DNA from 4 places in the Humidesulfovibrio idahonensis genome. Region 3 is predicted to be linked to each of the others. Evidence: predicted binding sites of a transcription regulator. Region 3 holds the regulator's gene; each other region holds the start of a gene.
The links. The regulator sigma-54, encoded in region 3, starts transcription at its own class of promoters, with help from an activator protein. The targets are predictions, from matches to a motif close to CTGGCACGGNNNNTGCTT.
Positions count from the first base shown of each region.

Region 1: the regulator sigma-54 is predicted to act here: its motif matches at 2,897-2,914, upstream of flgB (flagellar basal body rod protein FlgB).
Region 2: the regulator sigma-54 is predicted to act here: its motif matches at 2,729-2,746, upstream of ACYQ4W_RS13880 (Fe-S-containing protein).
Region 4: the regulator sigma-54 is predicted to act here: its motif matches at 3,921-3,938, upstream of nifH (nitrogenase iron protein).

Region 1 covers NZ_BAAHYE010000002.1:151,915-159,563, forward strand. Annotated here, with positions in the region: gene fliF (flagellar basal-body MS-ring/collar protein FliF) at 1-1,583, opposite strand, end outside; gene fliE (flagellar hook-basal body complex protein FliE) at 1,618-1,944, opposite strand; gene flgC (flagellar basal body rod protein FlgC) at 1,971-2,408, opposite strand; gene flgB (flagellar basal body rod protein FlgB) at 2,409-2,819, opposite strand; gene ACYQ4W_RS00975 (tetratricopeptide repeat protein) at 3,195-3,755, shown strand; gene ACYQ4W_RS00980 (IMP cyclohydrolase) at 3,917-4,516, shown strand; gene hflX (GTPase HflX) at 4,685-6,283, shown strand; gene ACYQ4W_RS00990 (P-loop NTPase) at 6,300-7,649, opposite strand, start outside.
Region 2 covers NZ_BAAHYE010000003.1:1,690,916-1,698,564, forward strand. Annotated here, with positions in the region: gene dsrK (sulfate reduction electron transfer complex DsrMKJOP subunit DsrK) at 1-750, opposite strand, end outside; gene dsrM (sulfate reduction electron transfer complex DsrMKJOP subunit DsrM) at 808-1,830, opposite strand; gene ACYQ4W_RS13875 (RsbRD N-terminal domain-containing protein) at 1,899-2,426, opposite strand; gene ACYQ4W_RS13880 (Fe-S-containing protein) at 2,859-3,377, shown strand; gene ACYQ4W_RS13885 (ABC transporter permease) at 3,719-5,014, shown strand; gene ACYQ4W_RS13890 (ABC transporter ATP-binding protein) at 5,024-5,725, shown strand; gene ACYQ4W_RS13895 (flavin reductase family protein) at 5,880-6,452, shown strand; gene ACYQ4W_RS13900 (flippase) at 6,835-7,649, opposite strand, start outside.
Region 3 covers NZ_BAAHYE010000002.1:1,180,225-1,187,873, reverse strand. Annotated here, with positions in the region: gene lptB (LPS export ABC transporter ATP-binding protein) at 1-318, shown strand, start outside; gene rpoN (RNA polymerase factor sigma-54) at 599-2,044, shown strand; gene hpf (ribosome hibernation-promoting factor, HPF/YfiA family) at 2,084-2,626, shown strand; gene ACYQ4W_RS05815 (PTS sugar transporter subunit IIA) at 2,629-3,078, shown strand; gene rapZ (RNase adapter RapZ) at 3,090-3,977, shown strand; gene ACYQ4W_RS05805 (PTS sugar transporter subunit IIA) at 4,029-4,466, shown strand; gene ACYQ4W_RS05800 (PTS sugar transporter subunit IIB) at 4,480-4,941, shown strand; gene ACYQ4W_RS05795 (PTS sugar transporter subunit IIC) at 4,967-5,641, shown strand; gene ACYQ4W_RS05790 (manganese-dependent inorganic pyrophosphatase) at 5,734-6,657, shown strand; gene ACYQ4W_RS05785 (DUF2798 domain-containing protein) at 6,772-7,011, shown strand; gene dapA (4-hydroxy-tetrahydrodipicolinate synthase) at 7,065-7,649, opposite strand, start outside.
Region 4 covers NZ_BAAHYE010000003.1:728,950-736,598, reverse strand. Annotated here, with positions in the region: gene anfK (Fe-only nitrogenase subunit beta) at 1-339, opposite strand, end outside; gene anfG (Fe-only nitrogenase subunit delta) at 353-703, opposite strand; gene anfD (nitrogenase iron-iron protein, alpha chain) at 713-2,275, opposite strand; gene ACYQ4W_RS09740 (P-II family nitrogen regulator) at 2,299-2,670, opposite strand; gene ACYQ4W_RS09735 (P-II family nitrogen regulator) at 2,683-3,000, opposite strand; gene nifH (nitrogenase iron protein) at 3,031-3,858, opposite strand; gene ACYQ4W_RS09725 (sigma-54-dependent Fis family transcriptional regulator) at 4,604-6,229, opposite strand; gene ACYQ4W_RS09720 (formate dehydrogenase accessory protein FdhE) at 6,633-7,556, opposite strand.

The sequences.
Region 1 (7,649 bases), 1.0 Mb from region 3:
GACTTCAAGAGCCGGATGGCCTGGTCCATGTTCTGTTCGGTAAGCTGCATCGCCTGGGTCTTCAAGAGTTCCAGACGGCGCGAGGTGTCGAGCGCCTCTTCCGGAATCTCGATGGTTTCCTCAATGGCCAGGCGCTCTTCCGTGCTTGGCAGACTCGCCACTTCCTCAACCTCCTGTTCTGCAACCTTGGGCCGGATAAGGGCCATGACCACGGGACGGACGACCAGGATCAGGAAGAGGAAGATCAGCAGCCCGGTCAACAGCGGCTTGCCGAGCTTGCCGCTCAGGTCGAGGAAGTTCTTCACCAGCGAGGGGCCTTCGTTCATGTCCGCGGAGCCGAAGGCGATGGAGGACACTTCGATGTTGTCGCCGCGGTCCTTATCAAAGCCGACGGCGCTGGCCACCAGGGTCTTGATGCGCGTGATCTCTTCCTCGGTGCGCGGCACATAGGTCATCTGGCCGGTCTTGGCGTCCTTTGTGTACGTGCCATCCACAATAACCGCAACACCCAGCTTCTTCAATTCGCCCACGGGGGCGACGATCTGCTGCTCTTCCTTGTTGATCTCGTAGTTGGTGGTGCGCGTTTCACGGCTGGAGTCCTGCGAGCTCTGGGTGCCCTGGAATCCGTCGCCGCGGAAGTTGGCCTCGGGCGCGGCGCCGTCGAGGGCGGCCTTGCCGTTGACCGTTTCCTCGCTTCTCGTCTCGCTGCGCACAACCTGGCTGTCCGGGTTGTACAGCTCCTTCTTGATGGTCTTGTGGCTGAAGTCGAGCTCGGTGTTCACCCGGGCGATGACCTTCTGCGGGCCCAGAACCGGGGTCAACAGCTCCTCGATGCGGCGCTCGATCTTGCGCTCCATCTGGGCCTTGAGCTCGATCTGGGTGGTGTTCATGCCCTGGTTGGCCTCGTCGTCGGTGGGCTGGTACAGCGGCTGGCCGTTCTGGTCGGTGACGGTGATGCGCTTCTTGTCCAGGCCCTCAACGGCCATGGTCACCAGGTTGACGATGCCCTGCACTTCCTTGGGCTCGAGCTTGGCGTCCTTTTCCTTCATCTTGAGGACGACGGCGGCCGAAGGCGGGGTCTGCTCCTCGATGAACAGGCTCTTCTTGGGCACAACCAGGTGCACGCGCGCGTTCTCGATCTTGGGGAACTCCATGATGGTGCGGGCGAGTTCGCCCTGGAGCGCGCGCTGGTAGTTGATGTGCTGCACGAAGTCGGTCTGGCCGATCTTGACTTCGTCGAAAATTTCGAACCCGATGCCCTGGCCGTGCAGGTTGCCCTCGCTGGCGATCTTGAGGCGCATCTCGTACACGCGCTCGGCGCGCACCAAAACGGTCTGGCCGTTGTCCTCCAGCTGGTAGGGCTCCTTGGTGGCCTTCAGCATGTTGACGACCTTGGCGGCGTCCTCGTTGGAGAGCTTGGTGTAAAGCACCTTGAAGTCGGGCTTGTTCATATAGATGATGCCCGCCACGAACACCGCCGTCAGAAGGGCGGCCAAACCGCCGATGACCATCTGCTGGGTCAGGCTGCGCGCGGTCCAAAGGTTCTTGGCCTTGGTGAGGTATTCGAGGATTTTCGGGGGCATGCTCTTTCTCCTGTGCTCTTAAGTGGCGCGGGGCCTAGAACTGCATCTTGGTGAGTTCCTGGTAGCTCGCCAGGATCTTGCTGCGCACGGCGCCGGTCATGCTCATGGCCAGGCCCGCCTTCTGCAGCGAGATCATGAGCTCGTGGACGTTGGTGTCTTTGCCGGCGGCGAAGGACTGGACCATGCTCGACTTCTCGTTCTGCATGTCGTTCACCTTCTCCAGGCTGGCCTTCATGGTGTCGATGAAGCCGTTGGGCGAGGCCTGGTCCTTCTTCGTGGCGCCGCTGATGCCGGTCTGCAGGGTCTGCTGGGCCTTCAGGGCGTTCTGGTATGCCTGCATGGCGACGGACTTGACGATCATGGTGATGCTCCTTCAGCTGTTGTGCGCTAGCGGGCTATCTGCAAAGCCTTGTTGAACATGGTCTTGGTGTCCTGAATGGCCTGCACGTTGGCTTCGTACGAACGCATGGTGGTGATCATGTTGGCCATCTCCTCCACCACGTTGATGTCCGGGTAGCTCACGTAGCCTTCCTTGTCGGCGTCGGGGTGGCCGGGCTCGTGGACCTTCTTCATGGGCCGCTTGTCGGTGATGATGCCGCGCACGCTGACGCCCTTGAGTTCGCGGTCCTCCGCGTTCTCCATGACCTTGTCGAAGGGGTTGAACACCGGGGTTGCGGCAAAGGCCACGCTCTTGCGGTGGTAGGGGCCGCCCTCCGGAGTCCTGGTCGTCTTCACGTTGGCCAGGTTCATGGAGATGACGTTCATGTATGTGCGTTGCGCCTTCATTCCGCTGGCGCTGACGTCGAGTGCGCTCATGAAGTCCATTTACTTGCCTCCTTCCTGGATAACGCTCTGGATGCCGGAGAAGTTCTTGGCTTCAATGTCGGACAGGGCGTTGTACATCATGGTGTTCTTGGCCATGGCGGCCATTTCCTTGTCCAGGTCCACGGTGTCTTCGCCGTAGACCATGCGGGGCTTGAACTCCGTCAGGCCCTTGCCCTGGAAACCGTTGACGTCGAATTCGGACGGCAGGTGGCGGTCATTGGTGCGGGCCATCTTGCCCTTTGCATCCAGGTTCATCGCCGTTTGCAGATCTTCCTCAAAGGCGAGCTTGCGCGCCTTGTATTTCGGGGTGCTCACGTTGGCGATGTTGGCCATGACGACATTTTGACGCTGGAGACGAAGGTCCAAAACCTTCTCCACGACGCCGAAGTGTTGTTCGAAAAGACCTTTCATGCCTTGCTCCTCCTGGGCTTTCGCCCTTTTCTCGCCGTGGCCCGCCCTGTGGCTGGCCTTTCGGTTTTGCGGAGTCTTAGCAAAGGCCGTTCCAAGTGAATAACATATTGAAATCTAACTATTAAAATTACACAAACGCGGGGAGCGCATTCCGGGCGCCAGAGTATTGAAGACGCGCGCGCGGAAAGAAGCGGATAGAAGCCGGTGCGCGGCGTGACGTGCGCCCCGTGGGCGGGCGTGGGCGGCAAGACGTGGAGAAACGGCTGTTTTTTCCTTGGCACACTTGGTGCATATGCGGAGCAGGCTCTTCAGAGCCGCGCAACTTTTGCCGTCCGCATGGAGACGCGGGCTTGAAAGAGAAAACGGAGGGGAACCATGAGTCATCTGGATTACGAGATCAACAAGGAACTGGGCGAGTGTTACCTGTTCATGGGTGAGCTCGACAAGGCCGAAGGCTATTACAAGAAGGCCGCGTCCTCCAACGGGGTCCACCCGGATCCCTACCTTGGACTGGCCACCATCGCCGTGCAGCGCGGGGAGCTTGATAACGCCCTCGACCTGTACTCCAAGGCCCACGGCATCGACGCCACCGACAAAACTTTCGCCGGCATCGGCCTGGTCAAGATGGAACGCGGCGAGAAGGAAGAAGCCTTCGAGCTGTTCCAGCAGTCCTTGGCCAAGAACCCGGAAAACATGGTCTCGCTGTTGAGCATCATCCGCCTCGGACACGAGCTGGAGAGGCTCCCGCAGATCATTCCGGCGCTGGAGAGCTACCTCTCCATCAATCCGGGCAAGAGCGAAGTCCGCTACTCTCTGGCCGGCTGCATGGTCTGCCTCGACCGCAAGGACGATGCCCAGGCGCAGCTTGAGCAGATCGTGGCCAACGATCCCGACTTCGCACCAGCGCGCGAGCTGCTCGACCTGCTCGACGCCTAACCGACGGTCTCCCCTCCCTAATGGCTCTCTGTCCCCGCCCGGTCGGTCGGGTGGGGACAGGGAACCGCATATGCGGGGCCGCCAGTCTTACGCAAATCCGCCTCGGCTTGCCTTGGGCCGGATCTTCTGGCACAACCTTTCAAAACAGAGAGAGGCTGTGCATGGACTTCCTTCCCATCCGTCGGGCAATTCTGTCCGTCACCGACAAGTCGGGTCTGGCTGATTTCGCAACTTTCCTCACCGCGCGCGGCGTGGAGCTCATCTCCACCGGCGGCACCCACAAAAAGCTTGTGGCTGCGGGCCTCAAGGTCACCAGCGTCAGCGATGTGACCGGCTTCCCCGAGATCATGGGCGGCCGCGTGAAAACGCTGCATCCGCGCGTTCACGCAGGCATCCTGGCCGACAAGGACAACCCGGGCCACATGCTGACCCTGGAGGAGCTGCGCATCGCGCCCTTCGACATGGTCTGCGTGAACCTGTACAATTTTGCCGACGCCGCGGCCAAGGGCGTGGACCTGCGCGCCGCCGTGGAGGAGATCGACATCGGCGGGCCGTGCATGCTGCGCGCCGCGGCCAAGAACTTCCACTCCATGCTCGTGGTGCCCGATCCTTCCTACTACCCGCGCATCGAGGCCGACCTTGCGGCCCACCCGGAAGGCGTTTCCCTGGCCTTGCGCCGCGAACTCGCTGCGGAGACCTTTGCCCGCGTTTCGGCCTACGACGACATGATCGCCAAATACCTGGCGAGCGCGCCCCTGTAACAAGCCGGGAGGCTTTCCACCATCGCCCAGAAACCGCAAGGCAACATCCAGGGCCTCAAGGCCAATCAGATCCAACGGCTTTCCCGCCTGACCACCCGCCGGTTTCCGCCGGCGGGTGGCGGCTACACCACGGACCAGGCGCGTGAGCTCGGCCTGCTCTCGCGCGACGTGGGCCGCCAGCTCGGCCTGCTCATCGACCGCCAGGGCCGGGTGGAGATGCTCATCGTGGGCGACCCCGCCGCCATCTACATTCCAGAGCTGCCCCGCGCGCGCCTGGGCGAAAAACGCCTGCGCGGCCTGCGCCTTCTGCACACCCACCTTTCCGGCGAGCCCCTGACCCAGGAGGACCTGACGGACATGGTGGCCCTGCGCCTGGACAGCGTTTCCGCCCTCACCGTGGGCGACTTCGGCGAGCCGCAGCAGCTGCACCTGGCCCATGTGGTGCCGGTGAACGCCCTTGCCGCGGCCGACAGCAAACCCTACGACGTGCTGCCCCCGGTGCGCTGGGACAAGTGCGAGGTGGACCACGCCGCCATGGTGCAGGCCCTGGAGGATGAGTTCGCCAGGCAGGAGCGCGCGGCCAAGGCCGACGAGGGCCGCGAACGCGCGCTGCTCGTCAGCGTGTCCTCCGCGCCCAAGATCGTGCAGGAGCGCAGCCTGGACGAGCTGACCGAGCTGGCCCGCACCGCCGGTCTGGCCGCGCCCGCGCGCATGATCCAGCGCGTGCCCAAGGGCGATTCGCGCCACATTCTGGGCAAGGGCAAGTTGCAGGAGCTGGAGGTGGTGTGCCTGCAAACGGGCGCGCAGATCGTCATCTTCGACCAGGACCTTTCGCCCTCGCAGCTGCGCAACCTGGCCGAGACCACGGAGCGCCGCGTGCTCGACCGCACCCAGCTCATTCTGGACATTTTCGCCCACCGGGCCACCAGCCGCGCGGGCAAGCTGCAGGTGGAGCTGGCCCAGCTCAAGTACACGCTGCCCCGGCTTGTGGGCAAAACCCCGGCCATGTCGCGCCTCATGGGCGGCATTGGCGGCCGCGGACCCGGCGAGACCAAGCTTGAGATCGACCGCCGCAGAGTGCGCGAGCGCATCACCAAGGTGAAGAAGGACCTGGAGGAGGTGCGCCGCCAGCGCAGCGGCACGCGCGACCGCCGGGCCAAGGCGGGCGCTCCGGTCATCGCGCTGGTTGGCTACACCAACGCGGGCAAGAGCACGCTTTTGAACACCCTCACCGGCAGCGCGGTGCTGGCCGAGAACAAGCTTTTCGCCACCCTCGACCCCACGAGCAGGCGCATCCGCTTCCCGCGCGAGCGCGAGGTCATCCTCACCGACACCGTGGGCTTCATCCGCCGCTTGCCGCCGGACTTGAAGGAGGCCTTCCGCGCCACCCTAGAGGAGCTGGAGTCCGCCGACGTGCTGGTGCACGTGGCCGATGCCTCGCACCCGGAGGCGGTGGAGCAGATTGAGGCGGTGGAGAGCATTCTGCGCGAGATGGAGCTCTCGGAAACGCCTCGCATTCTGGCGCTCAACAAGTGGGAGCTGCTCGACGAGGACCAGCGCGGGGTGATGCAGCGGCTGTATCCGGCGGCCATCCCGGTGACGGCGCTCAAACGCTCCGGCCTGGTGCCGCTGGTTGCGGCCATTCTGGGGCTTATGCCCACCGACCCGCTGACCGGCCCGCCCCGCGACCCGAACGCGCCTGTGGAGGCGTCGGACGATGGCGTGGCCATATGGGACGTGGAGATGGGGAGTGACGTGGTGCAGTGAGGGGCTTCTGGAGGCCTCACCGTACTGCTTCAATCCACTCCCCTGTCGTGGCAAAAGTAGTAAGCCTCGTCCATGCTGTTTGTAGGCGAATGTCTTGTGACGATCTTTTGATCCTGCCTGACAGTATATTAGCATATTCTTTAGCAACTATTTTTGCAGCATCAACACCTTCATGTCTAAGAGTAATTTTTGTCTGTGCTTCAGATAACGTCACCAGTGGGTAAGTGTCATCACTGATGAGCACCTTGTCTAATTTTAAGAGTCGCTCTTTGGCTGTATTTAAAAGTGCTAATGCTTTTGTCTTCGAGTCTATTCTGTCAGCCAATATCAGCTCTTGTTGAGCGAGAGCGTGTTCCGTGTGGGGGTGCTTATGTGCTTCGAATGCTGTTAAAAGCTTATGGTAAGCATTCTCTTGATCATCGAAATCGCGAAGAGCAAGCCCATACTGCAGCCAGTATAACCCATCTGTTTCAAAATGTTTTTCAAACGATTGATAAATCCCTAAGATCAATAGTTTATCTTTTTTCAAAAATTCATTCAGGAATTTGTGATTGATAAGGCTACGAAACAGACTGCTCTCTTGTTTACCTACATGCTTAATAATTGGCGCATCGTAAACAGTATACGCTGATAATATGGCATAAATGCATTTTTGGAGTAAATCCTTTGGAGTAAGATATTGGAATAGATGTCTGACATATACGGGGTGGCGAGCCGTTAATCTGTTGTTGTCAAAGTGGATGATTCCAGCCAAACGCGTTTCGTATATTGATATATCACTTTCGATGTCAAGAGAAGCTAACGCACGCATGGCTAACTTCTCGCTCAAAGATGAACGATGTATTGTCGCCAATCCGACAATGGTGAATAGCGTTTTGTCCTTTCCAGATGTAAGCAGTAAATAGTCGTCTTCGATAATTTTTTCGAAACCTTTCCCTAGTGTGGATTCTAATAAACCAATAAGAAGTTGTCTCTTGGATTTTGTTAATAACTCTGCACGTCTCTGTGCTGGGGTCATCTTCCCCAGTCTGGTCCATGGCCCAAATTGTTCAAGCTTTTCGAGAATTTTATCAGCATCTTTTTCGTCAATAGTCGAGAGTTTTATGGTCTTCGCATAGTGTCCAAGATGTGCTTTTGTTCGTGATTCCCATATGTTCTGACTCTCGCAACCAACAATAAGTCCATTGTGGATTATTTTATCGTTAAAGACTCGCAGTAAGTCATCTCTATTGCTGTCGATCCTATCAATAAATAGTATGTATTTTTCAGCGGCTGTTCTTTCGAGATATTGAACTGAAGCATACAAATCATCCGCAATTCCTTCTACAAAGTAAACGTGAATCGAACTTGATTCGGAAATTGAAAG
Region 2 (7,649 bases), on a different contig from region 3:
GTTCAGCGGGCACTTGACGCGCTTGCCGGTGATGGTCTCGATGTCGTCGAGCATGAACTCGACGATGTCCTTGAAGGCGTGGGGCTGAATGCCCAAGTGGTTGCCGGTGCGGGTGCAGTTGGCCACCGGCTCGATGATCCAGTTGATGTTGATGCCGACGAGGTGCAGCAGTTCGCGCGCCATCATCGTCACCTCGGCGGTGTCGATGCCGTAGGGGCAGAAGAGCGAGCAGCGGCGGCACTCCGTGCACTGGTAGAAGTAGAGGAACCATTCCTTCAGAACGTCCTCTTCCATGACGCGCGCGCCGGTGAGCTTGCCCAGGATCTTGCCGGCCAGGGTGAACTCGCCGCGGTAGATGGAGCGCATGAGCTCGGCGCGGAGCACGGGCATGTTCTTCGGGTCGCCGGAGCCGATGAAGTAGTGGCACTTGTCGGCGCAGGCGCCGCAGCGCACGCAGATGTCCATGAACAGCTTGAGCGAGCGGTATTTGTCCAGGCGTTCGCGGAAGCCGTTGACCACGATCTCTTTCCAGTTCTCGGGCAGCTTCCAGTCCGCCTCGGACGGATTCCAGGTGCGCGGGTTGCCGAACACGCCGGGAACCTCGTGCATGAGGTATTCGATCTTGTCCAGCTTGGCCGGGTAGGCCCAGCGGCCCGGCGAAAGGTCGTTGGGCAGATCCATCCAGTTGGTGGCTGGCGGCGTGTAGTTGATACTCTTCAGCATCTCATCGGGTTTGATGATTTTTGCCATGTCTTCTCCTCACGGAAAAAGTTTAGTGCTCGTAGACCGGGGACGTGAAAGCCGCGATTATGCGGCCTCCTCCGGGTTCTTCTCCAGGGGCAGGCCAGCCTCGAACATGGGCTCGCGGAACTCGTCCTCATAGGACTCGTAGCTGTGCGCCTTGATGGCGGGGTTGTTCCAGGGGTTCACATGGTGGACCATGCGGGTGTCGTTCGGCATGTTGCGCGTGGGCGAAAGGAACACGCCGCCCATGTGCATGAGCTTGGAGAAGGGGAAGTACGCCATCAGCGTGCTGACCAGGAACAGGTGCACGAAGAAGCTGGTGTCTATTCCCGTGGGGACCTTGTAGTTGAAGGTCACCAGACCCATGACCACGTCCTTGACGGACATGATGTCGACCTTGGCGATGTAGCGCATGTACGCGCCGGAAAGGGCGATGCCCAGGATGAGGAACAGCGGGAAGTAGTCGTTCACCAGAGAGATGTAGCGCACCTTGGCGTCGAAGAACCGGCGCAGCAAAAGCAGGCTCACGCCGCTCAGGATGAGCAGGTCGGAAATGTAGATGGTGGGCGTCAGAATCTGCATGATGCTGTCGCTCCAGTCCAGGAACTCGATGGGCAGCGGAACCGGCTGCAGGAACAGGCGCAGGTGCCGGATGGCGACGATGAAGAAGCCATAGTGGAACAGGATGGCGAAGAGCCACAGCCACTTGGCGGAAACATACGCCACGATGGGGTTCTTGCCGTCGTCGTGCTGGAGCACAAGCTTGGTGTTGCGGAAGAGCGACCGGAAGGTCAGCACTTCAAGCGCCATGCGCATGAAGGTCTGCGGGCCGGTGGAGGGGTTGTCCCATTTGTTCTGGCGAATCCAGGGAAGGGTCATCTGCTGGCCGCCGGTGGTGGGAATTCTGAAGGGCACCGGCCGTTTGGCCCAGGAGATGATCTTGCACATGAATCCGACCAGGAAGATGATGAACGCCGTGCCCGGGATGCAGTACGCGAAGATGGTGTGCATCTTTGCCGCGCCCGCCCCGACTGTGGCGATCACCACAAGGGCCAGGACCAAAAGGAGTGAAAAGATCGCTTTCATCTGCCGTCACCTCGCTTGTAGTTTGCCCGCCCGCCGTTTGCGCGGGGGCGCGCCTTCCGGAAAAAAACTTAATCGGCCTTTTGGGCCGTCACGTCCTCTTTCATCAAATTGGCCCGCCGCACGATGTTCACGTGGGCCCGCTTGACCTCTTCCACGCGCATGCGCGCGATCTGGTCGCGGGCGGCAACGTAGAGGTCGAAGGCGATGACGGCCAGATTGTCGATGCGCGTCTCGAAGCGCAGCAGTTCCTCAAGTTCGCCGCTGGCGGAAAGCTCTTTGGTGAACTCCTGGCGCAGCAGCTTTTTGAGCAGGAACACGAAGCTCAGCGCCTGGCCGGGCGTAAAGTCCTGCACCGCGCGGATCTTGACGATTTGTTCAAGGGACCTGGCGACAGCCTCGGCGTCGTTCCAGGCAAGAAGCAGGGGGAGGAGTTCGCTTGTGGACTTCAGGATGGAGCTGCCCACGGGATTGGTGAACTGGTCGCGGTTCTTGCGCCACACCACCTGGGTCTGTTCGGGGTACGTGCCCAACACGAGGTCGGCCCACTTCTGGGCCAGCTCCTCGGAGCGCGCCGCGATAGAATCAGTCAGCCCCATGCACCCCCCCAACAGACCGGAAAAGAAGACGACCACCGAGTTTTCCGCTGGCGGAAAGCTGGCCGACGCCTGTACAACTATTGTGAAAATGGGAACAATACCTCCGGACTCTATTCCAGACTCCCCCCAAAACGTCAAGCCGTTTTGCCCAGAAAACCAGTCGCTCCCGCCGCTTCAAACGGCGTCTTTCGGCGTGCGGCTTGTGCAAACTCGCGTGCAGACATGTGCATCATGTTGCGCAAATTTGCAGCGCACTTTGCAGGCTGCACACGGTATCCGACTAAGATACTGCGTTTTATGCTTTGGCACAAAGATTGCCTCTCCAGGGCCGTGTGCAGAGAGGGTTTGCACAGCCGGGGACGGGGGTTTCGCTCTTCCACCTCCGTCCCCGCTTCATTCTTCCGCAAGCCAACACCCAGGAGGCCAGCAGACATGAACCGCCGCCCGAACCGCCCCCGCGCCATCGCCGTGGCCGCCGAAACCCCCTATGCGGGGCCTGGGCACGCCGTCATCATCGCCGCCCTCGTGGCCCTGGCCCTGCTGCTCTTTTCGAACCTGAACCACGCCCATGCCGGGTTGTTCGGCGGACCGCCCGAGGTCAAGGCCCAGGCCGGCGCTGTGAAGATCCCTGTGGCCGACGTCTCCGACGGTAAGGCGCACTTCTACAACTTCAAGACCGGCGGCAAGAACGTCCAGTTCTTCGTCATCAAAAGCAAAGACGGCCAGCTGCGCACGGCGCTCAATGCCTGCGACGTCTGCTTTCCGGCCAAGAAGGGCTACACCCAGCAGGGCGACTACATGGTTTGCAACAACTGCGGCCAGAAGTTCCATTCCTCCCGCGTCATGGACGTGAAGGGCGGCTGCAACCCCTCGCCCCTCGCCCGGACCATCGACGGCAAAAACGTCGTCATCCGCGAGGCCGACCTCGCCGCCGGAGTGAAGTATTTTTAAGTCTCAGTGACGCCGACTTGCCCCCCCCTCGGCCCAAGGGAACAACAGGCTTCTCCTTTCGCCGGGTCCGGGGGCGGCCAGCCCCCGGCCGCCGGAGGCATATCCATGCTTCCTATCAGCGCGCCGTGAGCATCCAGGGGCGCCGCCCCTTGGAACCCCGCTGGGGGGAATGATTCCCCCCAGACCCCCTCAGTGGCTGCTTTGCAGCAAGAAGGGGGCGGGTTGCGGCTCCTCGGTATGGCTCGCAACGGCTTCCGGGCGAGTGGTGTTTCGCGAATATTGCGGCTGCCGACAGCACCGCCCAGGACCAGAGGCCATTGGCCGCCGGAGGCATATCCCGCATGAACATCCTGACCATCGCCCTGCGCAACGCCCGCAAAAAATGGGTGCGCACCTCGCTCCTGCTGCTGGTCTTCAGCCTGGGCGTGGTGTCCATCGTGGCGCTCAGCTTCGTTTCGCGCGTGGTGGGCGAGGGCCTGGAAAAGAAGCTCGTCAGCTTCGGCGCCAACATCCTCGTCGCGCCCAAAAGCGAGAAGCTGACCGTGAGCTACGGCGGCTTCGCCCTGGGCGACATGCTCTTTGACGTGAACTACCTGGACGAGGCCGACACGGTGGCGAAGATCGACACCATTGAGCTGCGCAAGAACGTCTCGGTCATAGCACCGAAGCTGGTGGTCATGGACCACGTGCAGGGCACGGCTGTGGCCATTGTCGGGGTCCGGTTCGAGCAGGAGAAGCAGCTCAAGGGCTACTGGCTGGTGGAGCAGGGCGCGATTCCCGGCGAGACGCCGGAGCAGGCCGCTGCGCGCGCGGCCATGGCCCCGGCGCCGGAACACGAGGCCGGCATGCCCGCAGCCACGCCGCAAGCCCCCGTCAAGACCGCGGCCAAGGACGCCGCGCAAGCGCCCGCCGGAGCCGACGGCCTGCTGGCTGGCAGCGCCGCCGCCTCCAAGCTGGGACTTTCCGTGGGCTCCGCCGTGCCGCTCGGTCACCACACCTTCGTCGTCGCCGGCATCCTGGCCCCCACCGGCAGCGAGGACGACAACGTGCTCCTGGCGGACATGGACGCGTTGCAGCGCGCCTCGGGGCATTCCGGCAAGGTGAATTTCGTGGAGGTGGCGGCCTTGTGCTCCGCCTGTCCCATCGACGACATTGTGGCCCAACTGGCCACCGTGCTGCCCGGCACGGAGATAAAGACCCTGCGCGGCATTGTGGAGCAGCGCATGGTCTCTGTGCACTTCGTCAAGAAGCTCATATTGTCCGTCAGCCTGGTCATTTTGCTCACGGGCTGTTCCATGGTCGGCATCTCCATGCTTTCGGCCGTGAACGAGCGCAAGAAGGAGATCGGCATTCTGCGCAGCCTGGGCTTCTCGCGCCGGTCCGTGTTCGCCATCTTCTGCGCCGAGGCCGCCGTGGTGGGGCTCTTGGCCGGCGTGGCGGGCTATGTGGCCGGGTATTTCGTGAGCTTCCGCATTCTGGCCGTGCTCGAGGTGGAGGGCGGCGGACCGCTGCCATTTGAGCCCCTGCACCTTGTGGCCACGGCGCTGGTGCTGGCGCTGCTCACCTCGCTCGCCTCGCTGTTCCCGGCCTGGAAGGCCGCCAGCGTCGAACCCAGCGAAGCCCTTGTGACGCTGTAGGAGGCCGCCATGCAAGACTCCATGCCGGGCACCAAGTCTGAAACGTTTGCGCTTGAGGCCGTCAACGTCGGCAAGTCCTTCACCCAGGACGGTCTGGCCGCGCAGGCGCTCAAGGGCGTGTCCCTGCGCGTCGGCGCGGGCGAGTTCGTGTCCATCGTGGGCCGCAGCGGTTCGGGCAAGAGCACGCTTTTAAGCATCCTCTCCACGCTGCTCAAGCCGGACAGCGGACAGCTGTTTTACAACGGCAACGACTTGGCCGCGGCTGGCGAGGCCGAGATCAATGCCTTGCGCCACGGCGATTTCGCCGTCATCTTTCAGTTCCATTATCTGCTGCCCTACCTGACCGCCCTGGAAAATACGCTTTTGCCCTTCATGCGCGGGCTCAAGCCCGTGACCCGCGCCCAGAAGGCGCGCGGCTTGGAGTGCCTGGAGCGCGTGGGGCTGGCGGACAAGGCGCATCGTCTGCCGGGCCAGCTCTCCGGCGGGGAGCAGCAGCGCGTGGCCATTGCCCGCGCGTTGGTCAAGGAGGCGCGCATTCTCTTTGCCGATGAACCCACCGGCAGTCTGGACTCCGCCACGGGCTCGACAGTGATGGAGCTTTTGGGGCAGATTCACCGCGACGGGCTGTCCGTGGTCATGGTCACGCACAACGAGGAATACGCCAAGCTTTCCGACCGCATGGTGCGGATGGAGGACGGGCTGATCGTGTAAGGCGCTGAGCGGCGCGGGCTGTATAAATCGGGGGGAGGGGCGAAACTTTTTTCAAAAAGTTTCGCCCCTCCCCCCGCCCCCCCTCCTCACTTCAAAAACTTTTGGTAGAAAGAAGGGGCGGAGCATGTGTCCCCCCAACCGGAAGGAGAACGACATGAAAAAATCACTTGGCGCAAACACCCTGGCCCAGCCCACGCCCGTGTGGGTCATCGGTTCCTACGACGAGGCGGGCAAGGCCAACATGATGACCATCGCCTGGGGCGGCATCTGCTGCTCCAAACCGCCCTGCGTGACCGTCTCGCTGCGCAAGGAGCGCCACACCTACGCGGCGGTGATGCAGCGCAAGGCCTTCACCGTGAGCATCCCCTCGCAGATGCATGTGCAGGAGGCGGACTATGTGGGCATGGTCTCCGGCGCCAAGGCCGACAAGTTCGCGGCCACGGGCTTCACTCCCGTCAAAAGCGAGCTGGTCGATGCGCCCTACGTGCAGGAGTTTCCGCTGATTCTGGAGTGCAAGTTGCTTCAGACCGTGGACCTGGGCGCGCACACCCAGTTCATCGGCGAGATTCTGGACGTGAAGGCCGACGAGTCCATCCTCGCGCCGGAAGGGCACATAGACCCGGCCAAGCTGCGGCCCATCATCTATGCCCCCGGAGCCAGCCAGTACTATGGCCTGGGCGAGCTGCTGGGCAAGGCCTTCAGCCTGGGCAAGGCCATCGCCGGATAGCACCGCGGCCGGTGCCGCCTGTTCCGATACGCAGTAAGGCCTGACCGGAGTAGACTCCGGTCAGGCCTTACTGCGTATCGGGGTCTCACGAATTTCTTAGGAACACGCCGCCGACAGAGTTCGCCGCCTGGAGCGCAGGGGGTCCCCGCTGCCCTCCAGGCTACCCCTAAAATTTCAACCCAGAGTTCCCTCTACTTGCGGGCTTTAGAACACGGAACTCTACATGAGGGGGGCGAACATACCCATCTTGCCGGAGCCGAAGAATCGAAAATGACGGTCTCATGAGGGATATTTGCACGTGTCGTGCGGCCGTCGTCCTGTCGGAGCGGAATTTTAGGCAAAAGCACATCCGGGTGCAACCCGCAACGGAACCTCGGCCCGCCTACATGTGCAGCTCATCGGGTCTAAGCTCTCCCAACAGGAGCAGAGTGGCAAGATACACCACGCCGCAGGCGACGAGACCGAGGATAAACGAGGTTGGGAGGATAAAGTGGAGGGTGACGCCAGCCGCGGCCGCGCCGCAACCGATGCGAAGGAAGGACACAGCGAGCCGTCCCCAGTTGAGCTCCTCCGCGATGAAGGAGTACCCGAGAACCGTGCTTGCTCCCAAGCCGCACAAATAGGCCCAGGCAGCTCCCACCGCCCCCAAGCCGCCTCCAACAAACCAAGCGTTGGCCGCAAGCGCGGTCGCAAGGCTCAGCGTAACGATGCTGTAAAGCAGCCGCTGGCGGTTTCTGGCCTCCATGCTGGTCTTCATGCCGTAGTACAGGAACAGGAAGGGCACCACCAGGGCCAGAATACGCAGCACCTGGGACGCGGGCCTGTAGTCCGGGCCGAAGAGCAGCAGGATGACCGGCTCCGCGGCCAGGAAGAGAACCGTGGCGATGGGCGCGGCGGCGATGCCCAACAGGCGGGTGAGACGCATGACGTGCGTGCGGTATTCTTCGTCGTGGCCCTGGGCCGCGCAACGGGCCATGACAGGAAGCCAGGCCCCGGCGAAAATGTAGGGGATGAGCCACAGGCTGTAGGCGATGCGCGAGGCCACAGTGAACATGCTCAAATCCACGGGGGTGGCGCGGGCCTGCAAAAACAGCACGCTGATGCGCAGCAGGGCGTCGAACGCAAACATCACCAGAGCGATGGGGAGGCCCTGGCGGAGATACTCCCTGCCGGTTTGGGGGGCGGCGGAGATTCGCG
Region 3 (7,649 bases):
TTCCTCTCCGGCGGCGAGCGCCGGCGCCTGGAAATCGCCCGGGCGCTCATTTTGAATCCCAAGTTCATCCTCCTCGACGAGCCCTTTGCCGGCATCGATCCCATCGCTGTCATCGACATTCAGGAGATCATCTCCGTGCTCAAAAGAATGGGCATCGGTATCCTCATCTCCGACCACAATGTTCGTGAAACATTGAATATTTGCGACCGCGCCTATCTGGTGTACGAGGGCATGGTCATCCTTGACGGCAGCCCCACAGAAATCGTGCAGAGCAGCAAAGCCCGCAAACTCTACCTGGGCGAGTCCTTCAGTCTCTGATCCTTGGAAATCCTGTTTGAATCACGCCGGTTATAAGGGCCTTGCCCCATCCTGCCGTGCCGAACTTCAGTTTTGTGGATTTACACAAGAGCAGAAGGTTGGTACACTTTTTTCATGTCTTTCCCCCGCTCTGGAATTGTGCGTATATTTGCAGGGTTATCAGAAAAATCTTGCACAGGCCTTCTGCCTGTGGCACCCTGAACACGCAAAAGCCCGCATGGGGTAAGTAAAATTTCGGCGTCCTGTACGCCTGTTCCGATGGAGGCAGCAGTTATCGACTATGGGTCTTGAGCTTCGCCAACAACTCAAGCTGACGCAGCAGCTGGTCATGACGCCACAGCTGCAGCAGGCCATCAAGCTTTTGCAGCTCTCTCGGCTGGAGCTTGTGGAGACCATTCAGCAAGAGCTGATGGAAAATCCGTTTTTGGAGGAGCTTGATCCGGATGTGGTTGATACCGCGCCCTCCACAGATACTCTAGACGATTACGAGCATGCCCACACCGACTCTGAAAGCCGCGCCGAGGAAGACCTCATGCGCACGGCGGACTGGGAAAACTACCTGGGCGAATTTTCGAGCGTCACCAAGCAGGCCATGGGCCGCGACCTCGAAGTGCCGGAGGAGGGCCTCTCCTTCGAAGCCCGCCTGACCTCAAAGCCCAATCTGGACGGCCACCTCTCGTGGCAGATGCGCTTGTCGAACTTCTCCGACCGTGACCTCTCCATCGGCGAAATCATCATCGGCAACCTCGATTCGCGCGGGTATCTTCAGGCCACGGCCGAGGAGATCTGCGAGCAGCTGCCCGGTGTGCAGCCCGCCGATGTCGAAACGGTCATCCGGCGCATCCAGCGGCTCGATCCTGTTGGCGTGGCCGCGCGCAGCGTGCAGGAATGCCTGCTGGTGCAGATCGAAGTCCTGAAGTACGACCGCGACCCCATCCTGGTTTCCCTGGTGCGCGACCACCTGGAGGACCTGGAGAAGCATCGCTACAAGCCCCTCACCAAGAAGTTCCGCATCAGCATGGAGGACCTGAAGGAGTATCTGGACGTCATCCAGACCCTTGAGCCCATGCCCGGCGCGCATTTCTCCTCCAACGACCCACAGTTCGTGAGCCCGGACGTCTTCGTCTACAAGCACGGCCAGGACTTTGTCATCGTGCTCAACGAAGACGGCTTCCCCAGGCTGCAGCTCAACAGTTTTTATGTGGATAATTTGAAGGCCAAGACCTCGACGGAAAAGGATTATTTTCAAGACAAGGTGCGCAGCGCGGAGTGGCTGATGAAGAGCCTTTACCAGCGGCAGCGGACCTTGTACAAGGTGATGGAGAGCATCGTTCGGTTTCAGCGCGACTTTTTCGAGTTTGGCGTCACCAAGCTCAAACCGCTGATCCTGAAAGAGGTTGCGGAGGACATCGGCATGCACGAGTCCACGGTGAGCCGCATCACCACGAGCAAGTATGTCGCAACGCCGCACGGCATTTATGAGCTGAAGTTCTTTTTCAACAGCGCCCTAGACCTTGACGACGGCACCCAGGTCGGTTCCGAATCCGTCAAGGCGCTCATTAAACAACTGATAAACGAGGAGAACCCCAAAAGACCACTCAGCGATGAACAGATAGGCGAGATCCTCAAGCAGAAATTGGAGGTGAACATCGCGCGGCGCACGGTAGCCAAATACCGCACCGCGATGAACATCGAATCCTCCTCCAAGCGCAAGCAGGTCTTCTAAACAGGCGTCGCCCGCCATCAAGCATCACGGAGGTATTGCATGAACATTTCTTTCGCCTTCAAGAATTTCGAGCCCTCTGACCACTTGAAGGAATATGCCTCTTCCCGCTTTGAGAAGATGGGCAAGTTCATTGGCGATACCGTTGAGACGGAGCTGCAGATCAGCCTTTCCGTGGAGAAGTTCCGCCACAAGGCCGATGTTGTCCTGCTCTCGGACAACCTGCACATCTCCGCCTACGAAGAATCCGAGGACATGTACTCCACCATCGACCAGGTGCTGGACAAGCTGGAGGCGCAGCTGAAGCGCATGCGCGAGCGCCACAAGGAGCGCCGCCGCGGCGGCACTCCCCGGGCAGCCCGCATGGATGTCATCAGCTTTAGCGAAGAGCCCGGCGGCCGCACTCCGACCATCAAGGAGACGGACAACTTCGAGCCCAAGCCCATGAGCGTCGATGAAGCGGCCATGCAGCTTGAGAGCAGGAAGTTCGAGTTTCTCGTGTTCCGCAATGCGGACACCTCACGCGTCAATGTGCTTTACCGCACCAAGAACGGAGACTTCGGTCTCATCGACCCTGGAAACTAACGATGCGCCTTGACGAGTACCTTGACCGGGATCTGGTGCTGCCCGAGCTTGCCTCGACCACCAAGCCCGATGTGTTGCGGGAGATGACGGGCGCCATTGCGGCCCGCCATCCCCATTTGGACGCCGAACTCGCCCTCTCGGTCCTGCTGGACCGGGAGGGTCTCGGCACCACGGGCATTGGCGACGGGGTGGCCATTCCCCACGGCAAACTGCCCGCGCTTGAGAACATCATCGTGCTCGTGGCGCGCAGCAAAATGGGCGTGGACTTCGAAGCGCTGGACTTCAAGCCCTGCAACATCTTTTTCCTCGTGCTCGCCCCGGAGCAGATGACTGGAATACACCTGCGCATACTGGCGCACATTTCGCGCCTCATCAAAGACGAATCCTTCCGCAAGGACTTCTTCGACGCGCCTGACCGCGACGCGCTGTTCAAGCTCCTGCAATCCTATTAAAGGACAGGCTCGTGGCGCAGGCTCCTCAGGAATCGCTCTCCGTCGTGGTCGTTACCGGGCTTTCTGGCTCCGGTAAAAGTACCGCGCTCAATGTCTTTGAGGACTTGGGCTACTTCTGCGTCGATGGTTTGCCGGCCTCCATGCTGCCCAAGCTGGCCTCGCTGTTCTTGGGCAAAGATTCCAAACACCGGGGCTTGGCCCTGGGCATGGACCTGCGCCAGCATGATTTTTTGGAGCAGTGGAACGACGCCGTTCAGGAGCTTTCGGCCAAGGGCGTTTTTGTGCGCGTGCTTTTCGTGGAGGCCAAGTCGGCCGTCATCATGCGCCGCTATGCCACCACGCGCCGGCCGCACCCGCTGGAAAGCGGCGAGCTTGGCCTTGAGCAGGCCTTGGTGAAGGAACGGGCCATGCTTGCGCCCCTGCGCAAGGATGCCGAACTCGTCCTCGACACCAGCGAATGCTCCATCCACGACCTGCGCCGCCTGATCCAGGAACGCTTCATGGCCAAGGACCAGGCCTGCCACGGCATGCGCGTGCACGTCATCTCCTTCGGCTTCAAGTACGGCGTTCCGGCGGAAGCGGACCTTGTCTTCGACCTACGCTTCTTGCCCAATCCATATTTCGTGCCGGAGCTTCGCCCCTTGTCCGGCAAGGACGCCGCCGTGGCCGACTATGTGCTGAAGGGCGAGCCGGGCCTGACCTTCAAGCAAAAGCTTCTTGATTTTCTGCAGTACATTCTGCCTCTTTATGCGGCCGAGGGACGGTACCGCATTGCCGTGGCCATTGGCTGCACCGGTGGCCGTCACCGGTCCGTAGCCATGAGCGAGCTGCTGTTCGCCACTTTGCGCGACACCGGCTATTCCGTGACCCTGGAGCACCGGCACTTCGATCTGGGCTAACCGGTTCGTGCCAGAACATGTGCGCGTTTTGACGCGCATGCAGGCGAGACAATGGCTGAGACAAACGAAACGCAGGCGGATGTGAAGCAGATCGGCGTGCTCGTGGTCACCCACGGGGCTTTTGGCGCCGCCTTGCTCGACGCCGGAAAGATGATCGTCGGCCCTCAGGAGGGCACGGATTCCGTGAGCGTCCTCGTGTCACGCGGGGTGGACGAGATCGTCGCCGAGCTCAAGGCCGCGCTGACGCGACTGGAACGCGGCATGGGCGTCCTGGTGCTCACGGATCTTTTCGGCGGCACGCCGACAACCTTGAGCCTCTCCCTGCGCAAGCTCGGCAACATCGAAGTGGTGGCCGGCGTGAACCTGCCCATGCTGCTCAAAGTGCTGCAAGGCCGCAACACGACCCTTTCCGAACTGGCCGCGCAGGCCAAGGCCGCAGGGCTGCAGGGCATCGTTGTCCCTGGCGAAATGCTGCGCAAGAAATCCTAGGAGCCGGACGCAAGTGTTTTGGGTGCGAGTGGACAACAGACTCATCCACGGACAGGTGGTGGAAGCTTGGGTGCCGTACATCGGGGCGCACAACATACTTGTGGGCAACGACGACCTGGCCCAGGACGAGCTGCAGCAGGAGATCATGTCCCTGGCCATTCCGCGCGCCGTCGAAAGCGCCTTTCTGTCCATCGACGAACTACCGGGCGATCCGCGCCTTTCCGTTGCCGGGCGCGAAAACACGCTGCTTCTGTTTTCCACCTGCCTCGATGTGCGCCGCGCCTTTGAGAAGGGCCTGCGGCTGCCGGTGCTGAACGTGGGCAACCTGCATTACTCCACGGGCAAGCGCCAGCTTTCGCCCAGCGTCTCACTCGGACCGGAGGACGAAGCCTGCCTGCATTTTCTGCTGGAGCAGGGCGTTGAGTTGGATTTCCGCTGTGTGCCAAACGATCCCGTCACCGTGAGGTTCGCATGATGGAAGTGAGCATGACCGGCCCCGTGTGGTTCGCCACGGTCGGTTTTTTTTTGCCCTGTTCTCGCTTTTCCGCTTCTCCGTCAGCCTGGGGCTGATTGAACGCCCGCTGGTGATCGGCCTCTTCTGGGGGCTTTTTGTCGGCAATCTCGAATCCAGCCTGTTCATCGCCATCTTCTACGAGCTGCTCTGGCTCGACTTCATCCCGGTCGGCACGTTCATTCCGCCCCACATGACCGCGGCCTGCTTCACTGCGCTGGCCATCAGCAGCTATTGCGGGCTCGATTCCCTGCCGCTCATCGTGCTGCCGCTCGTGTTTGGTCTGCCCATGGCCTGGCTTGGCGCCAAGCTGGAGCGGACCATGCGCGACAGGCTCAACCGCTCCTACGGCGGGGTGCTGCAATGGGTGCGCAAGCCGCTGGACACCAACGTGCCCGGCAAGCTGCTCATGGGCAGCTTGGTGAGCAAGATCTTGGCGAATTGGTTGTTCTTTTTGGTCGGCGCCGGGGTTTTGACCTTGCTCTCCCGTTTTGTGCTCAGCCATTACGGCCCGCTTTTGGCTTCCATCAAAATTTCCTGGACACATTTGCTCATTGCCGCCAGCGTGGGCGGAATGCTGGCCCTGCGCCTGCGCAGCCTGTATGTATCCGTTGCGGCCGGGGCGGTTGTCCTCGGTATTTTACGCTTCATTGGCATCTTCTGACTTGGCAAAGCCCATGTCTTGTGATAAATGGAACAATCGTCCGTGACGAATGGACCTTTCCTGGCATACACATAATTTTGAGGAGGACTTACATGGCTATTATTGTTTGTGGTCACAAAAATCCCGATTGCGACTCCATCACCGCTGCCATCGCCGTTGCCGACCTGCTGAGCAAGCGCGGCATGGAAGCCACCCCTGTCGCTCAGGGGCCCGCCACCCCGGACGCCGCCTTCGTGCTGAACAAGTTCGGCCTGGCCGCTCCCGCCATCGAGACCGACGCCACCGGCAAGGACATCGCCCTTGTCGACCACTCCGATCTCGCTCAGGCCCTGGACAACCTCGACAAGGGCAAGGTCGTCTGCATCGTTGACCACCACAAGCTGGGCGACGTGACCACCCCGAATCCGCTTGAAATCTGGGTCATGCCCGTCGGCTGCTCCGGCACGGTCATCAAGGCCATGTACGACTTCTACAGCATCGCCATCCCCAAGGGCATCGCCGGCGCCCTGCTTTGCGCCATCCTGAACGACACCGTTCTGTTCAAGTCCCCCACCTGCACCGACGCCGACAAGGCCGCTTGCGAAGCCCTTGCCAAGATCGCCGGCGTGGCCGACTACAAGGCCCTGGGCATGGAAATGCTGAAGATCAAGGGCTCCGTCGAGGGCATCCCCGCGGTTGACCTGATGAATCGCGACTACAAGGACTTCAACATGGGCGGCAAGAAGGTCGGCATCGGCCAGGTCGAGGTTCTGGACCTCACCCTGCTCGACAAGATCAAGCCCGCTCTGGTTGAAGAGTGCAAGAAGCTGAAGTCCGACGGCCGTCACACCGTCCTTCTGCTCCTCACCGACATCATGAAGGAAGGCTCCGAGATCCTCGTGGTCTCCGACGACGCCTCCATGGTCGAGAAGGCCTTCGGCGGCAAGGTCGGCGGCGCGCTGGGCTCCATGTGGGTTGACGGCTGCATGAGCCGCAAGAAGCAGGTCGTGCCTCCCATGGAAAAGGCTTTCGCCTAATCCAGACCATCGCTTCGTTCATTCAGGCGGGTTCCTTCGAGAGCCCGCCTTTTTTTGCGCTTGCGGCCCAAGGGGTGTTGACACTGTGCGCACGCGGGCAATAGGAATGCGGATATGCGCTTCCTGCCGGCCAAATGCACCTGCGCCGCCGTGCCCCTTGTGGTCTCCGGCTGCATGACCTGCCTTGTTTCGGCCATCGCCACTGTGCGGGCCGTGCCGGTGGCGGCGTTTTGGGACACATGGCCCCTCTCGTGGCTGATCTCCTGGGCCGTGGCCTACCCGGTGATGCTCGCCATGCTTCCCCTTGCGCGTCGTCTCATTGCCGCCATCACGCTGCCCCCCGCAAACCAATAAAAAAACGCCCCGGTCTTGCGGCCAGGGCGTTCTTGATTCTTGCTAGAAGAGCTTTAGATGACTGCGGCGGCTTTCAAGGCCTGCTGCAACTGTTCCGCATGGGCTGCTTCCAGGGGAACCAGAGGCAGGCGGAACTCCAGGGGCATCTTGCCCATCAGGTGCAGGGCGGTCTTCACCGGAATGGGGTTGGTCTCCAGGAACATGGCCCTGTTCAGGGGCATGAGCTCCAGGTTCAGCGCCTGGGCGCGGGCCGTGTCACCCTTGAAGAACGCCTGGCACATGCCGGACATCTTGGCGGGCACGATGTTCGAGGTGACCGAGATGACGCCCGAGCCGCCGACGGAAAGCAGCGGCAGCACGGTGTAATCGTCGCCGGAGAGAACCATGAAGTCCTTACCCAGCGCCTCGATGACTTCCGTGCCCTGCTTCAGGTCGCCAGTGGCTTCCTTGCAGCCGATGACCTCGGGCACGGCCTTGGCGATGCGCGCCAGGGTCTTGGGCAGCAGATTGAGACCGGTGCGGCCCGGAACATTGTACACCACGTACGGCATGGAAGCCTCGGCGGCGATGGCTTTGAAATGCGCCACAAGGCCGTCTGGCGTCGGTTTGTTGTAATACGGAGTGATGAGCAGGGCGGC
Region 4 (7,649 bases), on a different contig from region 3:
TATGTCGTCGCCGATGACTTCGGTGAGGCAGGTGGAGATGATGGGCACCACCTTCACGTCCGGGTAGCGCATGAGCAGCACATCGACGCCTTGCTCCACGCGGCCGCAGGCGCCGAACACCGCGCCGTCCTCGTGCACGGAGGAGGAGGCGATTTCGAAGCTCTCCTTGAAGTGCTGCGAAATGAGCAGGCGCACGAACATGACGCAGCCCTGGCCGCCGTGGACTATGCCGATGCAGTCCTTGACGCCGATGCTGGCGAACTGCGCGCCGCAGGGCTGGCAGGTGAATATGGGATTGATGATGCCAGCACGTTCCTTGTCCTTAACCTGGCAAAGCATAAGACTCTCCTTGCTAATAGTGCTGGTCGGTAAGCTCGAGATTGAGCGAGCCGTCGATGGTCAGGTAATCCATGCGCGCGTGGAGCATGCCCATGAGCCGGGCGATCTCCTCGTTGCTCATGCCCTCAAGCCAGGCGAAGCGACGCTTGAACTCGTCGGCCAGGCACACGGCGTCGACCCAGAAGCACTTGTCCGCCGGGGTTTCGTTGTTGGCGCGCTCGCCGCACAAAATCTGCCGGGTCTTGGTCAGAATCTGCTCGTTCTGCACCTTTCTGTCCCAGCTGCGGGAGTGGAACTGCCACAGGCAGTTCTTCATGATGTAGTTCTCCATCTCGGCCATGCGGGTCTTCATGAGGTCTTCCATTGCGCCCCCCTATTCCGCCACGGCCGTCTGCCGTTCAAAGGCCGGGTAGGTCTTGCCGCGCAGCTTGGCCAGGCTGTCATACTGGCCGCTGTACGGGCGCATGTCGGTTGCGTTGCGCACGTCCTCGGGCAGGTCCGCGTCGGAGAGCATGCGCGCGGTGGCGAAGCCCTTGTCGCCGGGAATCTCGTCCTTGCTGATGTCGAGCAGGGCCAGCTGGTGAATGGGCGAGTAGATGGCGTTGTAGATGTCGCGCGCAAAGCGCACCCAGCCTTCCCAGCCCTTCCAGGGGCCGTTGTGGTAGGCGTGGGCGTTCAGGTAGGGCACGCGGATCTTCTTGGCCACCTCGCCGGGGCGCTTGCCCGTGAAGATGATGTCCGGCTTGAGCGTCTCCATGGCCTCCAGGCCCTCCAGTTCGTTGGGGTCGTCGATGGCCAGCGCCCCTTCCTCGCAGCGGGAGATGCCCTTCTCCATGTCGCCCTGGTGGCCGAACTTGGTGTAGACCGAAACGACCTCCACGCCCATTTCCTCGTGGATGACATGCGCCCAGTGCCACAGCTTGGAGCCGCCGGGCCACAGGCAGACCTTCTTGCCCGTGAGCCTGGCCTTGTACCAGTCGAGCTCGGGCTTCCAGCGCGCGGTCTCCTCGTCGATGATGGCCTGGGCGCGCTCCTCGATGCCGAAGAACAGGGCGATCTTGCGCAGGGAGTTGGCCAGCGGCTCGAAGCCGAAGCCGTCGATGTCGAGCCGGGGGATGCCGTAGCGCACGCGCAGCTCGTTGCAGATGTATTCGGCGGAGCGCGCGCATTCGAGCACGTTCAGGTGGGCCCGGTGCATGCCCCGCAGGTCGTCGTACGAGCCGTTGCCCGTGAAGGTGGAGAGCACCTGCACGCCCATGCGCTTGAAGAAGTCGGTCATGACCTCCTGGTCGCCCTGGATGTTGTACTCGCCCACGTAGTTGATGACGTGGTCGCTGGTGATCTTGGGCTCGAAGGTGCCCACCTTCTGGTTGATCCAGGCGATGTTGATCTTGTGGTGCCCGCCGGACTGGCTGGGCCCGGCGAAGCCGGGCGAGTTGCACACGAAGATGTCCACCTCGGGCAGTTCTTCCATGACCTCCTGGGCGATGGCGTTCAGGTCGTCGCCGATGAGCGCCGAGGCGCAGGTCTGGTAGATGGTCATGCGCTTGATGTTCGGGAAGGCCTTGAAGGCCTCGAGGATGTTGCTCTTGAGCAGCTTTTCCGCGCCGAAGACGACATGCTTCTCCTTCATGTCCGAGGCGAAGGTGTACTTGAGCTGGAAGTTGTCGTTGTCGCTTATGTAGCGCTTGGTCTGCCACGTGTCGTAGGTGCAGCCTATGGGCCCGTGGCTCAAGTGGATGACGTCCTTCATGGGCGAGCCGATGACGTGCTTGGCGCCGCAGTAGGCGCAGCCGCGCTCGGAAATGGTGCCGGGTATGGTGTTCAGGTAGCCAAGGGGAAGAGCCGATGTCAAATCTTCGCCCGGGCCCTTTATGACAGCGTGCTTCTTCCGCTCCGGGATGCACTTGCTGCATTCAAACTCATGATATGGCATAGTTCGCTTCTCCTTGGCGCGTCTTACAGAATGGCGCTTTCACCGGTTTCGTCCGTGCGCACGCGGACGGCGTCCTCGATGGGGCAGATGAAGATCTTGCCGTCCCCTATCTGCGCGGTCTGGTTGGCCTTGACCACGGCCTCCACCACGGTGTCCACGTTGGCGTCGGGCACGATGATGGAGAGCATGCGCTTGGGGATGTACTTCATGCCGCCGGACTTGCCCTGGCCGTGCAGCTCGGTGGGGATCTCGCAGGCTATTTCGCCCGCGATGCCGCGCTGGTGCCCGCGGCCCAGCACGGAGACGGCCAGGAAGCAGGGAAAGCCGGTGGCCTCAAGCGCTTCCTTTGTGGCCCGCACCTTCTTGGGGCGGATGATGGCGATTATCTCCTTCATGGCGGCACCAGCCTACAGGCCCTTGAGGCCGGTGCGCACGGTGATGGCCTGCTCGACCGAGGTGACGAAGATCTTGCCGTCGCCGAAGTTGCCGGAATAGGCCTTGTACTTGATGAGCTTCAACACCTCTTCCAGGGCGTCGTCCTCCACCACCATCATGATGAGCGTCTTGGGCAGCTCGTCGTAGTGCACGTTGCCCACGGTGATGCCCTTTTGCTTGCCGCGGCCAAAGGCGTTGATCTTGGTCATGGTGTAGTAGCCGGCCTCGGCCAGGCCGTCGGTCACGGCCTCGGCGGAATCGGGGCGCACAATGGCTCGAATCATCTTCATACGCTGCTCCTTTGCGTCCTTGGTTCCGGGTTAGTCGGAGATGCCGTACTTCACGACCATGGCCTCAAGCTCGTCCATGGTCAGCGGCTTGGGGATGACGAAGTTGGTGTTCTCAATGATCTTGCGGCCAAGCTCCTTGTATTCCAGGGCCTGGTTCTCGGTGTCGTCGTACTCGGTCACGGTCTTCTTGTTGAACTCGGCCTTCTGCACAATGTTGTCGCGCGGGACGAAGTGGATCATCTGCGTGCCGATGGACGCGGTGAACTCCTCCAAAAACTCGCGCTCGCGGTCCACCTTGCGGCTGTTGCAGATGACGCCGCCAAGGCGCACGCCGCTCTGCTTGGCGAACTTCAAAAGACCCTTGCAGATGTTGTTGGCGGCGTAGATGGCCATCATCTCGCCGGAGGCCACGATGTAGACCTCCTGGGCCTTGCCGTCGCGGATGGGCATGGCGAAGCCGCCGCAGACCACGTCGCCCAGCACGTCGAAGAACACGAAGTCGAGGTCCGAGGTATAGGCGCCGTTGGCCTCCATGAGGTCGATGGCGGTGATGATGCCGCGGCCCGCGCAGCCCACGCCGGGCTCTGGCCCGCCGGACTCCACGCAGTTGATGTTCATGAATCCGGCCTTGATGACCTTGTCGTTGGTGACCTTTTCCGCGCCCTGGGTGCGCAGCACGTCCATCAGGGTCTCCTGGGGCTTGCCGCCCAGAATCAGGCGGGTGGAGTCGGCCTTGGGGTCGCAGCCGTGGATGAAGACCTTCTTGCCGTGAAAGTGCGCCAGCGCGGCGGCGGTGTTCTGGGTGGTGGTGGACTTCCCGATGCCGCCCTTGCCGTAAATCGCGATCTTGCGTGTCATGTCAGAACTCCTTTGCTGTGCATCAGGGCCCCAGGATGGAAGCGCCCTCGTTGGGAGGGATAAAGCGATTAGCGTGCCACCAAGGGCCCGACACGGGGGCTGCAATACCGGTGATTGTAAGTATAGTATACTGTAATTATTTGATTTATCAAGAGGCGCCGAAACGCGACGCATGGGAGGACGGAATGCGGACGCCAGCCGCGAACGCCTCGGGCGCGGGCCTTGGCGGGTAATTTTCGGGGAAGTTTGCGGCGGGTCGCGGCGGCCGGGCAGCCGGGCTGAAAGCGCTGCCGCCAAGCCCGCCGCGAAGTGACGCAACAGGGCGGAAGCGGCAGGGCGCATGCAGAGACACATCGGGCAGGTTCTGGCTAACGAGCCGGTTTTAAATGATTTTGACGCAAACGGCGCATGTTTTGGGAAATGTTCCGATCCGTAGATTCCGCATTTTCGCCTCCGTCCAAGCCGGGGCCGCAGGCGCGGCGCGTGTGGGCAGGTGGCCGTTGCGGGGGCGGGAGGCGGAGCAAGGCGAAAGGAACGCGAGAGACGGGCGCGCGCCAAGCACATGCAGCAAGGGCATGCGCATGGGCCGGGTGCAAGCGGACGAGGAAGGGCGGGCGTCGAAGGGGGGGGAGAGAAGAACGGAGCGGGTGCGGTGAAGGGTCGCAACGATCCCAAAGACAATGGCTGTCCAGGTGACTGGGGCAGGCGAAACTCCTCGGTCGGTTCAGGCTGCCCGCGGGCCGGGTCAGGTCTGTGCGGCTTCGCCCCCGCGGCCCTTGCGGAACGCGCCGTAGCGCAGCTGGTGCTTCTTCATGCGCAGGCCCATGCTGCGATAGGTCAGACCCAGCTCAAGCGCGGCCTTGCTGGCGTTGCCCTGGTTGCGGCGCAGGGCCTCGACGAGCATCTCGCGCTCAATGGCCCCGAGCTTGTCCTCCAGGCCGCCGCTCTCGTGCCCGGCCGGGGCGGGCGGTTGCAGCGCTTGCGGCAGATTGTAGCCGTGGATGGCGTCGTCCTCGGTCAGAATCACCGCGCGCTCGATGACGTTCTCCAGCTCGCGCACGTTGCCCGGCCAGGAATGGTTCATGAGCATGTTCAGCGCGGGCGTGGTGATGCGCGCCACGGGCTTTTCCGTCTCGCGCGCAAAGCGCGCCGCAAAGTGCTCGGCCAGGGTCACTATGTCGCTGCCGCGCTCGCGCAGGGGGGGCACCACAAGGGGAAACACGTTGAGCCGGAAGTAAAGGTCCTGGCGAAAGGTCCCGCGCTCCACCATCCCGGCCAGGTCCCTGTTGGTGGCGGCAATGACCCGGATGTCCACGTTGACGGGCTTGTTGCCGCCCACGCGCTCAAAGGACTTCTCCTGCAGCACGCGCAAAAGCTTGGCCTGAACGCCCAGGGACATCTCGCCCACTTCGTCGAGGAAGATGGTGCCGCCGTCGGCTTCCTCGAAGCGGCCCTTGCGCAGCTGCGCGGCTCCGGTGAACGAGCCCTTTTCGTGGCCGAACAGCTCGCTTTCCAGAATGCTCTCCGGCAGGGCCGCGCAGTTGAACTTCACCAGCGGACCGCCCGGATTGAAGCCCTCGAAGTGGATGGCGCCGGCGATCATCTCCTTGCCCACGCCGGATTCGCCCAAAAGCAGCACCGTGGTCCTTGTCTGGGCCACCTTGTGCATCAGGGCGAAGACCTCCATCATGGGCTTGGACGAGCCGATGATGTTGGAGGGCTTGAAGCGCGCGCGCAGCTGAACCATGAGCTCCTGATGACGCTCTTCCCACTGCACCTTGTCCACATGCTCAAGCAGATAGAGCTCCACGGCCTGGGCCAGCATGTTGGCGGCCACGGTCAAAGCGCCCAGGCGCTTGCGCATCAGCTCCTCGTCGTCGAAGGGGAGAATGGCGCTGATGCTGCCAAGGACCTTTTTGCCTCGCTGGATGGGCACGCACAGGAACGCATGGTCGCGGTCCTCCGGGCGGGAAAGGCAGCCCGTACGGTTCAGAAAGGCGGGCTCGTCGCCGATGCGCGGCACCAGAATGGGCCGGGCCAGATGGTCCACCTGCCCGGTGATGCCCTCGCCCGGGAAATACACGCCCCGCGCCCGTTCCTCCTCGGTCAGCCCCAGACATTTGTGGATGAAGATGCAGCCGGTCTCCCGGTCGTGCAGGTTGATCATGGCGCGCTCCACGGCCATGTCCGCCCGCATGTAGTCCAGCAGCGACTCCAGGGCCAGGGAGAGGTCACCCTGTTCCGAAACGGCCCGGCACATCCGCAGCAGCAGGGGCACGATTCTGCCGCGGCACGCATCGGCGTGGCACTCCTTGGTGCGCGGGTCGCAGTGTTTGCTGGTGCCTGCGGGGCAGGCGGTCCCGAAGGGCAAGCTACTGCTCCCGCCGCGCTGGCCGCGTCGGCCGGGCTGGCCCCGGGCATGCGCGCCTGAGAGCGTTTGTGCGAGCTGTCCGCAAGGACACGGGCGGGGTTTCGGGAATATCAGGCATGGCTGCGTCGTGCATGGAGCCTCCGACGCATGTCTATACAAGAGTTGTGCCGAAGGGGTAATGCCCAAGCGTGGCGCAGGAATCACGTTGCATAATGTAATTGTACGCGATGCAATTGTGCCATTTCTGTGCACATTGAGAAGCGTGTTATGGCGTCATTGTAAAAGACGCATGCGTCAGTCACGGCAATAATACATTCAGTGACAAATGCATTTGTCGACACGCTTCATGCAATATCGGTGTGTTGCCGTGGCGCGCCCGCGCCGCCCGTTCCGGAACGCGCCGCTACATTTCGCTCCAGGGATGTCCGGCCAGGGGCGCATAGCCCTGGGCCTTGGCCTGCAACTCCAGGGGCAGCATGGTCAGCGCGGCCACGTCGGCGTCCGGCACGTCCACCATCTCGCCCGCGTCCAGGCAGAGGACAAAGGTCTTGCAGCGTTTGCAGGCGTCGGCGCGCTCATGGGGCCGCGCCGGGTCGCGCAGCACCACCAGCTCCTCCGGCTCCTCGCAGCCGCAGGCCGGGCACGACACGCGCTTGACCGTCCATTCCGTGGCGCAGCACGAGCAGCGCAAAAAGCGCCGTCCGCCGTGGGCCTGGATGAATTCCGTGTCGTCCTTGACGCGCCGCAGCGCGCTCATGTTGGGAGCGCCGCCGCAAACCGGGCACATGGCCTGCCGCCACGACAACTCCAGAGTCGGCGCGGCCAGATCCTGGGCCTGGCGCTCCACAAAGGGCCGCACCAGTTCGGCGGCGGCGAAAATCAAGGTTTCGGGGCTGACGCCGGGCACGCTGGCGGTTTCGCCGAAGCCGATGGCGGCCAAGGTCTCCGGCGCAAGCGCGCCGGTCTCCACGGCGGCGAGCAGGGCGCGCAGTTCATCGGCCACGGCCGGAAACGACTGCGCCATGACCGGCAGCAGCAACCCGGCCGCCGCGGGCAGCTGGGCGCTCATGTCCTGAAAGCCCTGGCCGTGCTCCATTTGCGCCAGCACGAAAACGCCCTGGCAGAAGCGCTCGGCGTCGAAGGCCGGGAGCGGGCCGGTCCAGCCCGGAGCGCTCTCGCGCAGTGTTGCGCGCGCGGCGAAAAGCGGGCCAAAGGCCGCAAGCAGGGGCGCCAGGGCCGGCAGCTCCGCGTTGGCTCGGGCGAGCGCGGTCTCGATGGCGCGCAGGGACGGGGAATCCTGTGTGGCGGTGGACGCGGGGCTGGTCATGAAGGCTCCTTGAGGCGTTGGTTCTTGGAAAGGGCGGGGCCGCCCGGCTCTGGAGTGCCGGACGACCCCGCGTCTCTTGGAAGGCGTCTTGTC